Regions from separate parts of the Paeniglutamicibacter sulfureus genome, predicted to be linked through region 1. Evidence: riboswitches for the same ligand, from Rfam matches in the RefSeq annotation. Region 1 holds a riboswitch; the other holds the start of a gene.
The links. Region 1 has a riboswitch for S-adenosylmethionine ahead of ABD687_RS17295 (hypothetical protein). Riboswitches for the same ligand answer to the same signal wherever they lie in the genome.

Region 1 (3,398 bases):
CGGCAGGCACGTGAAGGTGAACACCAACGAAAACCCGGAGCACGACGTGCGTGCCAACCGCATCTGGGTGCTGCTGCTGGGCATTGTCTCGATCGTGCTGGCCATCATGGTCTCCGACGTGGTCGCGGCACTGACCATTGCCTACGACATCCTGGTGGGCGGCCTGCTGGTGGCCATCATCGGCGGGCTGGTCTGGAAGCGCGGGAATGGGCTGGGGGCCGCCGCCTCGATGGCTGCCGGAACCATTGTCACCTTGGGCACCATGATCGTCCTGGAAATCCAGGCCGAACAGCGCTTTGACGGCATCTACGCGAACGAGCCAATCTACTTCGGATTGATTGCCTCGGCACTGACCTTCATCGTGGTCTCCCTGATCACGCGACCCACCTCCGCGGCGGTCATCACCCGCTGGAACGCCCGGGTCGCCGGCCATGCCGACGCCGAGGGCGCGGAAATCACCGAGGTCGCCGGCCGCTAGCACCGGATTCACGGCACGGACCGCATCCCGAAGGGAGCCCGTCTCCGCGCACTGCGCGCGAAGACGGGCTCCTTCCTTTCGCCGCAGCCCTTCCCCGGCGGGCCCCGTCGCTCCTAGGCTGGGCCGCATGGACAATCTCAAGGACCACCTCACCACGTACCTGGACAGCACGCGCGAAGCCATGCTCTGGAAGGTCGAGGGGCTCAGCGAGCAGGAAATGACCCGCCCCATGGTCGGGACGGGCACCAACATCCTGGGCCTGATCCAGCATCTGGCCACCGTCGAGTACGGCTACTTCGTCGAATGCCTCGGGTTCACGGTCGAGGATGAACGCCACGACGCGCTGATGGCCGATCCGGAAGTCAGCGCCGACATGTGGGTGCCCGCCGATGTCCCCTGCTCCGAGATCCTCGATTTCTACCGCCGCGCCATCGCCGCAGCAAACCACAACATCGCAGCCCTCCCCCTGGATGCACCGGCCACGGTTTCCTGGTGGGTGCCGGAGAAACGCGACACCACGCTCGGGCGCCTGCTGCTGCACATGAACGTGGAGACCGCACGCCATGCGGGCCATGCCGACATCGTGCGGGAGCTCATCGACGGTTCCACCGGAATGCGCCGGGACAACACCAACATTCCTCCCTACGACCCCGTTGCCTGGACGCAATTGCACGCAAATATCTTGCGGGCCTCCGAATCACGGTAAAGTGGACCACAGCTTCACGAGACGCGTCGGCAAGCTCCGACTCAGACGCGCACCAACCCCAGGTTCATGGGTGGTTCGGATGAAGAAGCGGTCGCGGACCACTTGGCCCCGGCAAGAGCTCACGAAAGGCTTTCGCCCCCACATGGCACCTTCCATCCCCGTTTTGCCCCTGCTCGATGTCCACCGTGCGGTCGTCGAGCTGCGCCTTGCCGGTTCCTGGCACAGCTACCACGTTGCGGACGCACCTTCGCTGGCCGCGGCCCTGGCCAATGCCGTCGGCTTGCCGCGCTTCGACGCCCGCGCGAGGGAGCTGTCGGTGCGCATCCCCCGGGCCGGAAAGCCCGCCGGACAGGCGTTGTTTTTTAGTCTCAACGAATTTTCACTTGTCCTGCCAACGGCTACACTCGTGGGTTGAAGGGGAGTAGTTCCCAGACCCGCCGGCACGGCGGGACAGCGGTGCGTCGACATACTGGTTACAGCGTTGTAACCCGGCAATCCACCCGGGGCCACGGGCAATCCAGCCCGGCCCGGGCGAACGAGACCTTCGGTCCACACATTGGTGGCCCGAGGCTCAACGTACCCAAAAAGAAATCCTGCTGGGCCTCCCCATCGCATGGCCTCCCGAGGCCGTGAACGCCCACATGAGGATGAGAGCATGACGCAACAAGCGCCGACCCCCACTCACGCCCAGATCAAGCGCTGGCGCCAGTACCTGGCCGACGAAATCGCCGAAGGCGCGGTCTACCGCGAACTGGCCAACAAGCGCCAGGGTGAGGAACGCGCAGTCCTGCTGGGACTGGCAGCCGCCGAAACCCGACACGAGGAACACTGGCGCTCGCTGCTGGGCGAGAACGCCGACAAGCGCACCCGGCCCTCGATCCGGCGCACCATGCTCCGCTTCCTGGCCCGGCACTTCGGTTCGGTCTTCGTCCTGGCCCTGGCCCAGCGTGCCGAGGGCAACTCCCCCTATGCCGCAGACACCGATGCCAGCCGCCAGATGGCCGCCGACGAACTCGTCCACGAGGAGGTCGTGCGCGGCCTGGCCACCCGCGGCCGCAACCGGCTTTCGGGCAACTTCCGGGCGGCGGTCTTCGGCGCCAACGACGGCCTGGTGTCCAACCTGGCCTTGGTCATGGGCATCGGCGCCACGGGCGTGGCAACCTCCTTCGTGCTCTTCTCCGGCATTGCCGGGCTGCTGGCCGGGGCCCTGTCGATGGCCGCGGGCGAATACGTCTCGGTGCGTTCCCAGCGCGAGCTGCTCTCGGCTTCCAAGCCCACGGAGGTGACCCTGGCCGCGGCGCCGGACCTCGATCTGGATGCCAACGAGCTGGTATTGGTCTACAAGGCCCGCGGCATGAGCGACGAGGACGCAGCACACCGGGCCGCCGAACGCATGGGCATCTACTCCTGCGACTGCAACCCCTCCACGTCGCTCCGGTCCGAGCTCACGGTTGCCGCCGATAGCCGGGAACACGAGGAAATCGGCTCCGCCATGGGTGCGGCTTCCGCGTCCTTCTGCTTCTTTGCCTCCGGGGCGGTCATCCCGATCCTTCCGTTCATTTTCGGCATGGACGGCACCCCCGCGATCCTGCTCTCCGCCGTGCTGGTGGGCATCGCCCTGCTGGCCACCGGCGGCGTGGTCGGCTTGCTTTCCGGCGCATCCCCGGCCAAGCGCGGACTGCGCCAGCTGGCCATCGGCCTGGGCGCCGCGGCGGTCACCTACGTCCTCGGACTGCTCTTCGGCAGCTCCGTGGCTTAGCGGCACCACTGCAGGGACACTGGCACGTGCCGCCACTTTCATGGATCGGGGATCCGGCGGCACTCTTTCCTCGCTGTGCCCGAACGGGATGGCACTCGCCGGGAACGCAGTCGCCCACGATCCTTACTAGAACATAGTTTCTAATATTCATGAAAATATCTTCCAATTGTCGGCTACTGGTTCTAAAATTGAAGTATGGCAACGACGTCATCGAGCGGTACCCCTTCTGACGGCACCACCGGTGGTGCCGTCAGGGACCTGGGCTACGATGCGCTATTGCACGACGGGGCGGACATGGACGCACTGGTTGCCGAACACTTGGCCCGCACCGGCACCGACGGGATCCTGTCCCTGGCCGCCGCGGTGAACGGAGCCCCGGTACTGACAGGAACCCATGAGGCGGTGACCGCCGTCGGCGCACTGGAAACCTTGAAATGCGCCGCCACGGCGAAGCA
Region 2 (3,398 bases), 860 kb from region 1:
GATCGCACAGGCCATCAAGAACGCGCGTGAAGTAGCCTTGCTGCCTTACTCCGGCGCTGGCCGCGGCTAAGGAAGGTATACCAACATGGCAAAGCTCATTCTGACCCACGAAGTTACCGGCCTCGGTGCCGCAGGCGACATCGTTGAGGTGAAGGACGGTTACGCACGTAACTACCTTCTCCCGCGCGCCTTTGGCATCACCTGGACCAAGGGCGGTGAGAAGCAGGTTGAGTCGATCAAGGCCGCCCGTGCTGCTCGCGCCGTTGCTTCCCTGGAAGACGCCAAGGCACTTGCCGCTTCGCTTTCCGCCAAGCCGGTCAAGCTGACCGTCAAGGCCGGCGCTACCGGTCGCCTCTTCGGCACCGTGAAGACCGACGACATCGCCAAGGCTGTTGCAGCCGCCGGCGTTGGCGCGATCGACAAGCGCAACATCGAGATCAACGACCACATCAAGTCGACGGGTAACTACACCGCGACCGTGCGTCTGCACACCGATGTCTCCGCAACCGTTTCACTGCAGGTTGTTGCCGCAAAGAAGTAATTCCTTGTGCACCCGCCGTCTTGTGTGACGGCAAACCACTGTGGACCCCGCCCTCGGCGGGGTCCATAGTGGTTTAAGGCCTCCTCTGGTGCATCGGGTCTGGCGCCGGGCGTTCCCGTCGAGTAGCTTGGCCAAATGGGGCAGTGCCCTCCTGGATGGACTGCCACGTCGAATCCCGGGAAAGGGCAGCCAAACAAGCGAGAAGGCGCGGTCATGAAGCTGGTATTAACGGAGTTTGTGAGTCTCGACGGGGTGTCGCAAGGCCCCGGGTCTCCCGAGGAAGACACCACCGACGGATTCACCCAGGGCGGATGGTTCGTCCCGCACATGGACGAGGCCTTCATCGAACAGGCCGCGCAATGGCTCGGCGAAGCGGACGGGCTGCTGCTTGGCCGCCGCACCTATGAGGCATTTGCCAGGGACTGGCCGCAAATCACCGACCCGGACGACCCCTTCACGGTGCTCATGAACTCCCTGCCCAAGTACGTGGCCTCGCAAACGCTTGGCGAGGGAACCTGGGATCCAACCACCATCCTCTCCGGTGACGTGGCGACCCGGGTTGCCGACCTCAAGGCGCGCCCCGGCAAGGAGCTGCAGATCCACGGGAGCGCCAGGCTTGCCGCTTCATTGCTCGCCGAGGGGCTGATTGACGAGCTGCGACTGGTGGTGGCGCCGGTGGTCCTTGGCCATGGAAGGCGACTCTTCCCGGAGGGAGGCGCACCCACAGGACTTCGGCTCTCCAGCACCACGAGCACCCCGGGCGGGCTTGCCATCCTGGTCTACGAGCGCATCGGCGATGCGTCCTATGCGACTTATACGGGAGTTTCGGACCTCTCGTAGGTGGAAGAGGTGCCGGCCACCGCGTTTGTGGCACGTATGCCAACCATAATTCCGGGCCATGTCATCGTCTTCTTCGGCCCCAGAGCTGTCGTCCACGCGTTCGGGAACGAATGCGGGCGTCTCGGGCAACTGTGGCACCATCGAGGCAAATGATCGCACAATCTTCGATTCTTACTCTTCGTGACTTCGTATGTCGAAACAAACTTTGACGAGACGTAATTATTTCTTCTAACGTTGGTGAAGAATCAAGAGTGTCAACGTAAGGCCCTGGCCCGTTGGCCGGCAACCCTCTCACGGTAGTGGGGTGCTCCAGGTGATGATTCGGCCTACCGGAACCCCGGAGGCAAGTACCGCACACCTCGTTGGTTGGCGCGTGTGTAGCACGCACCGCGATGGTGGGCCGAAGCCGAAGGATTGAGCACCATGACACTCACCTCTGACCTCACCCCCGACACCCTGCGCAACGTCTTTGCCCAGCATCCATCCGGCATTGCCGCACTCTGCGCCATCGTTGACGGGCAACCGCAGGGAATCATTGCCTCGTCCTTTACGGTTGGCGTCTCCATGGATCCGCCGCTGGTGATGTTTGCTGTCCAGAACACCTCGAAGACCTGGCCGTTGGTGCGCACCAACGGGCGGATCGGGGTTTCAGTGCTCAGCGAAAAGAACGAGGGCGTGTGCCGGCAGATCGCTTCAAAGTCGGGGGACAGGTTCGCCGGGCTTCGTCTTGATTCGACCGATGAGGGTGCGCTGTTCCTGCATGACGCCACCCTGTGGCTCGATTGCTCCGTCGAGCAAGAGGTTCCTGCAGGCGACCACCATGTGGTGCTGCTGCGCGTGCACGGCCACCAGACGCACGACAACGCCCACTCACCGCTGGTGTTCCACGGTTCGGCATTCCGTCGCCTGGATGCCGAACAGCTGGTCTCCTAGGGAACCTGAAATGCGAGGGCTCAGCCTCCGTGGTACCGAATCCATGATTCGATGCCACGGGGACTGAGCCCTTTGCCTTTGCCAACACGTTTTCCTAAGACGAGTGGTGCACCACGCCAGTCATGTACCGGTAGCCGTCACGGGCAAGCCGGGCGAGTACGTCCAGGTCGACGTCGGCAAGCTTGTTCACATAGAGGCACGATGCCCCGCGTTTGCACTTGCCCAATTTCTCCAATAGGGGGCCGGCGGTCGGTGCAATGGTCAGCCCGTAGAGGGCAAGGTTCGCCGCCCTCGGGGAGAAGCCGATGGCACTGGCATCCCCTTCGCGCCCCGATTCGTACTTGTAGTGGTAGCTGCCGAACCCAACGATTGTCGGGCCCCACATAACCGCGGGCTCTCCGCTGACCTCTTCCATCATCCGGAGCAAGACCTCGGCATCCGCGCGCCTAGTCGGGTGTGACACTGCCGATATGAATTGAGCCGGGTCAACGGCTGTCGGTGCGGTCTTGTTGGCGCTCATGCGGCCCAGTATGTCAGTCGTTGGTGATCTCCATCAATCCCCGATATCCCCAGATCCGCGGGAAGTTCCGGCGTGTCTGTGGATAGCTTGTGGGTAACTATGAAATGGTGGCCAATCCAAGCCCGGAATCCCGGGGTTTTTGTGTGTATAACCGACTTTTCCGCGTGTAGAGGATGTGGATAAATACTTTGTATCCACAGGGGTTGATCTACATAATGCCTAGTCAAAGTCTTATTGTGGAGAGGAAATTGGTGTAATCCACAATGTTCTCCCCAGACTGTGCACACAACACGCCGCAAGGTTCACAGGTTATCCACACGGCCTGTGGATAACCGTGTTGGGTTTGTGGGAAAACAGGTCTATGGTGACAGTGTTCCCCACCTATTTCCACAGGTTCGCGGTGCCCTACGGCACGTGTGAGTTTGAACCTAACGAATCGTCCGTGCTCCTTGAGACACTGAATAGGTAATGATGCGGAAAACTTGGGAACCCGCGCAGCTTGAAGGGAAAAACCCGTGTCGCTAGCCAGCACCGAAACCAGCTCCGATTCACATGGATCGGACT

Region 2: linked by a shared signal. The riboswitch ahead of ABD687_RS13540 (flavin reductase family protein) and the one ahead of ABD687_RS17295 (hypothetical protein) in region 1 are both predicted to bind S-adenosylmethionine.

What each region holds. Positions count from the first base shown of each region.
Region 1 covers NZ_BAAAWO010000001.1:3,816,177-3,819,574, reverse strand. Annotated here, with positions in the region: gene ABD687_RS17305 (sodium:solute symporter family protein) at 1-478, shown strand, start outside; gene ABD687_RS17300 (DinB family protein) at 606-1,184, shown strand; SAM riboswitch class IV at 1,197-1,308, shown strand; gene ABD687_RS17295 (hypothetical protein) at 1,327-1,599, shown strand; gene ABD687_RS17290 (VIT1/CCC1 transporter family protein) at 1,840-2,943, shown strand; gene ABD687_RS17285 (DUF222 domain-containing protein) at 3,139-3,398, shown strand, end outside.
Region 2 covers NZ_BAAAWO010000001.1:2,960,712-2,964,109, reverse strand. Annotated here, with positions in the region: gene rpsR (30S ribosomal protein S18) at 1-70, shown strand, start outside; gene rplI (50S ribosomal protein L9) at 86-541, shown strand; gene ABD687_RS13545 (dihydrofolate reductase family protein) at 755-1,381, shown strand; SAM riboswitch class IV at 1,625-1,737, shown strand; gene ABD687_RS13540 (flavin reductase family protein) at 1,805-2,314, shown strand; gene ABD687_RS13535 (DUF1801 domain-containing protein) at 2,409-2,834, opposite strand; gene dnaB (replicative DNA helicase) at 3,350-3,398, shown strand, end outside.